Regions from separate parts of the Lactobacillus amylovorus DSM 20531 genome, predicted to be linked through region 1. Evidence: riboswitches for the same ligand, from Rfam matches in the RefSeq annotation. Region 1 holds a riboswitch; the other holds the start of a gene.
What was found. A riboswitch is a leader RNA that binds a small molecule or an ion and turns the genes downstream of it on or off. The one in region 1 is predicted to bind FMN.

Region 2: it holds a riboswitch for FMN, as region 1 does, so the genes downstream of both, LA20531_RS10545 (ECF transporter S component) here and ribD (bifunctional diaminohydroxyphosphoribosylaminopyrimidine deaminase/5-amino-6-(5-phosphoribosylamino)uracil reductase RibD) in region 1, are expected to answer to the same signal.

Annotation. Positions count from the first base shown of each region.
Region 1 is NZ_CP017706.1:63,064-66,173, reverse strand. It holds partial or broken gene LA20531_RS00340 (hypothetical protein) at 1-430, opposite strand, end outside; partial or broken gene LA20531_RS00335 (aldo/keto reductase) at 427-660, opposite strand; FMN riboswitch at 932-1,046, shown strand; gene ribD (bifunctional diaminohydroxyphosphoribosylaminopyrimidine deaminase/5-amino-6-(5-phosphoribosylamino)uracil reductase RibD) at 1,153-2,211, shown strand; gene LA20531_RS00325 (riboflavin synthase) at 2,204-2,800, shown strand; gene LA20531_RS00320 (bifunctional 3,4-dihydroxy-2-butanone-4-phosphate synthase/GTP cyclohydrolase II) at 2,803-3,110, shown strand, end outside.
Region 2 is NZ_CP017706.1:2,057,027-2,060,136, reverse strand. It holds gene cmk ((d)CMP kinase) at 1-367, opposite strand, end outside; gene LA20531_RS10550 (SAG1386/EF1546 family surface-associated protein) at 419-883, opposite strand; gene LA20531_RS10545 (ECF transporter S component) at 986-1,675, opposite strand; FMN riboswitch at 1,753-1,867, opposite strand; gene LA20531_RS10540 (pseudouridine synthase) at 1,895-2,611, opposite strand; gene scpB (SMC-Scp complex subunit ScpB) at 2,611-3,110, opposite strand, start outside.

The DNA.
Region 1 (3,110 bases):
TAGGGAAAATAAATGAAATCACTGGAATAATCAGATACAAAATCATTGCTACTCTTGGAATATAAAGAGACATGATTATCAAAATAATATTAATAACTAGATCAAATACGCTTCGTATTACAAATGATTTATTCATAACAATTCGCATTATTTGTGAATCCTTCACCGTCTCTTTTGCCACAAAATATTGAGTCAGAATTTCAACTACTTTTGCAATTAAAAAGACAACACCAAAATTAACTACTGCAAAAGTTGAGGTCTCAGCCATGATCCATTTGGTCATTACCGGAAAAAGAGATAGATCCGCTAACAGCAGAAAGTCCATAATCGCCACTGTTTTTGTCGGTCTAAAAATATAATATGAGAACGACAAATGCAGGTCATACCAAAAGTCGGCAACTATAAAGAAAGTGATTAAAAATACCGCAACTTGGTCGTTAAGGAAATGTCGTCACGGTTAACGTCGCTGTTCTTGATTGCTTCACCAACAGCAGTTTGGTTGTTGTAAGCTTCGGCAGTATCAATCAAACGATAGCCGTTGCTAATTGCAGATTCTACTGCCTTTACTGCATCATCATGGTTAGGAATTTGGAATACACCAAAAACCGATTGCGGAATTTCATTGCCATCATTTAACTTAATCTTTGGAATGTCTGTCATATTTCTTATCTCCCCTGAATAGAATTCTTTAACTTGTTTCAACTTACAGTTATTATCTTAATCGTAAATGTAGTAATTTAAAATTCAAAATACAGTATGGTAGTATGCGGTTTACGTAGAGTATAAAAAATTTTTTATTTTTAAACAAAGACCGTGTAATACCGTTAATTCAAGATATTCAGGATGTTTGGTCAAAGGCTGATAGATTCTAAACTTAAAATTTCAATTGACAACGCGTAATAAGAAATATATTATAAAAGCGAATTGAATAAATGTTCTTCGAGGCAGGGTGAAATTCCCGACCGGCGGTAAAGTCCGCAACCCGCATTAAGCGGTTGAATCCCAATGGGTACCGATAGTTATAGTCTAGATGGTAGAAGAAGAATGAGTCTGCGCTTTTTTGCGTTGCACTTATTTTGCTTATGATAATAATGACGAGAGTCTCGAAGAAATTCGAGACTCTTTTTTTGTTCTGAAAAGGGAGTGAAATACATGGAAAAAGATGAACACTTCATGCAGCTTGCCCTGCATGAGGCACAAAAAGGCAGACACCAAACATGGAAGAATCCATTAGTTGGTGCTGTGATTGTTAAAAATGATCAAGTTCTCGCTACCGGATATCACCATCATTATGGTAAGCCACATGCTGAACGAGATGCTATTTCCAAACTAACCCCAGAACAATTATTCAATTCAACTCTTTACGTAACTTTAGAACCTTGCAACCACTTTGGAAAACAGCCACCCTGTTCACAATTGATTGTCGATAGTCATATCAAACGTGTTGTGATTGCGGAAGTTGATCCTCATAAATTAGTAACTGGTAAAGGAATTGCCACTTTAAAAGAAAATGGCATTGAGGTCACAACTGGCGTGTTAAACGCTGAAGGAAAAAAGTTAAACGAGCATTATAACTATTTTTACAAAAATGACCGTCCTTGGATTACTTTAAAGCAAGCTACCTCACTTGACTATAAAGTAAGTGCCGGTTTGAATCAGCGAACTGCAATTACCAATCACGAAGTTTATGAGCAAGTTCACCGCGAACGAGCAGATTACCAGGCAATTGTAATTGGTAGTTCTACTGCGATTATTGATAATCCTAGTTTATTAACTACGGCTTCAACTGACTATCCGCCAATCAGGATAGTTCTTGATCGACGAGGACGTTTGTTAGAGCATTTAGATTTAACTCTTCTCAATGATGACAATCCAACTTGGATTTTTACTCAAAATAAATCTTTAGCAAATCACAATTTGAATCAAAATATACAATGCTTCCTAACTAAAAATAATGATTTATCTGATCTGATTGCTGAATTGAGTAAAAAGGAAATTCAATCAATTTATGTTGAAGGTGGTCCTACTTTGGAGAAATCATTCTTAGATAACTTTTTTATAAATGAAATGATTACCTACATTTCACCAGACCTTATCGGTGCAAACGGAGTTTCTGGTACTGTACCTACTTCATCACATCACTTTGATGAAGTAGACATTAAGCAATTGGGTAATAATGTAAGAATTGATGAAAGGAATAAAAATGTTTAGTGGTGTAGTTGCAGGCAAAGCCAAAATTGCAGAAATTAATAAAAAAGATGAAACTATCACAATGACCGTCACTTATCCTACCGGCCTATTATCCGATATTAAAATTGGTGATTCGATTGCAGTTAATGGAACATGTTTAACTGCTGAAAAAGTTGAACCTAATGAATTTCAGGTTACTATGATGCCACAGACTTTTGAAAAGACTACTTTTAAAGATTTAAAGGTTAACGATGATGTCAATGTTGAGCAAGCTATGAAAGCTGACTCTAGCTTTGAAGGACATATCGTTACTGGTCATGTTGACGATGTCATTCATGTAACTGATAGTCATATTAACGAAAATGCAATTGAACTATGGTTTTCAATTCCTAATCACCTTGATAAGCAAATCGTGCCACAAGGTAGCGTCGCCTTAAATGGCGTTAGTCTAACTGTGATGGATGTAAAAGATAATAAATTTTCTGTTGGTCTAATTCCACATACTCAAGATGAAACTAATTTATCCAGCCTAAAAGCTGGCGATGTAGTAAATCTTGAAACAGATATTCTTGGTAAGTATGTGCAAAAAAATTTAAGTAGGGAGAATTAAAAATGGATGTTAAGAAGATTCAAAATGCAATTCAATGGATGAAAAATGGTGGCTTGGTAATTGTTGCTGACGATGAAGATCGTGAATCCGAAGGTGACATGATTGGTATTGGCTCGAAAGTTACCCCAGAGAATGTTAATTTTATGACCAAATATGCACGTGGTTTGCTTTGCACCAGTGTCGGTCGTGAAGTTGCCGAAAGATTAAAGCTGCCACAAATGGAATCTAATAACACCGATCCTTATGGTACTGCATTTACGATTAGTGTTGATTATAAGACAACTACTACAGGAATTTCAGCATATGATCG
Region 2 (3,110 bases), 180 kb from region 1:
TAATAACATTGGTCTTGCCTGCCATTTGACGTTGCAAACTAACCATCTTTTCACGAATCTTAGGTAAAGCGGAAACTTGTGATACGTTAGCTGAAATTTCTGGAGTTCTAATTTCTTTAGAAACGTCTTTTCCAGCTACGTAAACTTTTTGTTCACCATCTTCGGATCTTAATTCGATTCCATCTTCATCAATGGCTTTTAAGATTCCCGCTTCATCCCCGTAATCCAAATTATGATTACGAGCAATAACTGTACATGCACGGTACATTGCACCTGTGTCAATATATACAAATGACAACTTTTTAGCGATGATTTTAGCAACCGTGCTCTTTCCTGCTGATGCAGGACCATCAACTGCTACTTGCATTTCAACAAAAAAGAGATCTTACCGTCGACCTCTTTTATCCTTTCTGAAAGATTATTTTAACTTAAGTGTCTGGCCAATATTGACATTTGAAGTGTCTTTAAGATTATTTAACTTGGCTAATTGATCAACAGTGAGTCCATGTTTTTGCGCAATACTAGTCAAAGTATCACCGGTTTTAATTGTATAAATAGTCTTTTCCGATGAACTAGAACTAGTTTTGGCAGAATCATTGCTCTTTGAAGAAGCTGAGGAAGCTGATGATTTTTTCTTAGCTTGAGAGCTCTTGCTCTTTGAACTTAAAGAAGTTTTCTTGACTGTTTGAACTTCAGTAGCTTTTTCAGAAGAATGATTTGAGGCTAAGCGATATACTGTTGGAACAAGTGCAATTAAGATCACTGCTAGAATTGCAATTGTTGCAATCCAGCGACCAGAGCCGTTAGGTCGATGATCTTTTGCGCTTCGCTTCTCAGTAGGACGCTCATAGTGCTTGTATGGACCCGTTGATTTTTTATCCATCTATAAATTCCTCCATTCACTTAACGGATTAATTCTAGCATATTTTACGAAGCTTTGAATATAAAAAAATCCATCAACTTTTGCAGCTGATGGAATATTTTTTTAGTTTAAATTAAATCTTTTACGGACAAATGGTTTAATCGTTGTAATCGTTGCTTCAAATAACAAGTAAACTGCCACACTGTTGATGACACCTTTTAACAAGTTGAACGGAACAATAATGCTAAAGATGTACGCCTTCATTGATGGCAAATGGAGCAATTGCCCCAAATATACTTTTTCCGTAAAGTGGTAAAGCGCACCATAACCTTTAATTGCTGGCAAATTAGGCACTGCAGTAATTGCATAAACAGGAGTTAAAACAAAGGCATTAGCTACAGCTAAGATGCATGTCATTGCTAAAACACCAATGATTAATCCTACAACCGGCATTAAACGTCCTCTCAGCGTCTTTCTACTCTCAGGGGTTACTTTCCTACTAAAGAAATAAAATGGCAATGAAAACGACATAGATGCCAAAAACGCTGTTATTTCACCAATGACAATTGGAAGTGCAAAACCGCTAAAAATTAAACTCAAAATCATTCTGATCACAGCGATGATAATTCCTGGAACGGCTCCGAAAATAAACATCCCGATGGTAATAATGACGTCTGAAAAATCAAATTTCAAAAAGCCCACACCAGGCATAATTGGAAATTCGAATTTCATAACTACAAATGCAATACAGCCAATTAAGGCATATGCGACAACATTGGTTAAGTTACCAGATTTAGTTCTAGCTTTATCCATAACTTACGTTCCTTTCCAAGAAAAAAGGTCTATTGCTTCAGCAACAGACCCTTAAAAGTAAAGTAAGATTTTTATTGATCTGTCTTCTTCCATCTAGACTCTAACTATCGGTATCATAAAAGATTCAGCCACAAAAGTGGGTCGCGGACTCTCACCGCCGGTCGGGACTTTCACCCTGCCCTGAAGACAATAACCTGATATTCAATTTACAATTATAAGTTAATCCAAACGCATTAACTTGTCAACTTCATTTTTCGATAATTCCCGATATTGACCGGAAGTAAGCGAATCCAAAGTTAAGAAAGCATATTTTTCTCGTGACAATTTTTCAACCAAATGGCCAACTGCCTTAAACATTCTTTTTACCTGGTGGTAATGACCTTCATGAATAGTCAATTGGACAATTTGAGTATCCTTACGCTTATCTGTTTTAAGCACTTTAACCTTGGCAGGAGCAGCCTTAAAATGATCCAGCTTAACACCATGGGTCAGAGTTTTAATCTCTTCTGGAGTCAAAATCCCTTTGATCTTGGCTACATAAACCTTTGAAACTTCGTTTCTTGGATGCATTAACAAGTTGGCCAATTTACCATCATTAGTCATTAATAAAAGACCAGAGGTATCGTAATCCAGACGACCTACAGGATATAAACGGTATGGTACGTCTTCAAAATAATCCACTACTGTCTTTCGATCTTTGTCATCGCTAGCAGTTGAAACAACACCACGTGGCTTATAGAAAAGATAAGTGTGTAGACTTTCTCTTTCGATTGGTTCATCATCCACTGTGATATTGCTAAAAGTGTCGACCTTAGTACCTAATTTAGTAATAACTTTACCGTCGACTTTAACGCGTCCAGCAGTAATCATTTTTTCTGCTTTTCGTCTTGACGCAATGCCTGCTTCCGCAATAACTTTTTGCAGTCTTTCTGCCATTATTGTCCTTCTTTCTGAGTATCTTGATCTGTCTTCTTAGGATCAAACAAATCTATTTCTTCGTTATTCGCACTATCTTCAAAGTCTTCAATTAGTGGAAGATCAGCTAAACTTTGATAATTGAAGTATTGTAAAAAGTAATCAGTAGTCACATAAAGCTTTGGATGGCCTGGTGCTTCTTTCTTACCATTGGTTTCGATTAAACCGCGCCAAACCAAGGTCTGTAGCGCACCCGAAGAATTAACACCACGAATATCATCAATTTCTACTCTAGTTATTGGTTGACGATATGCGACAATTGCCAAAATTTCTAAAGCTGATTGGCTTAAGTTTTTCGTTAAATCTTTTTGGAAATATTTTTCAATTATTTCAGCTGTTTGAGGACTAGTAGTCAGCTTATAGGTGTGAGCTACATGAATTAACTGAATTCCAGAATCTTTGTCCGCAGCTAATCTTTGCTTAACCTTTTCTGCAATTTGCCCTAACTCTTTGCCATCTA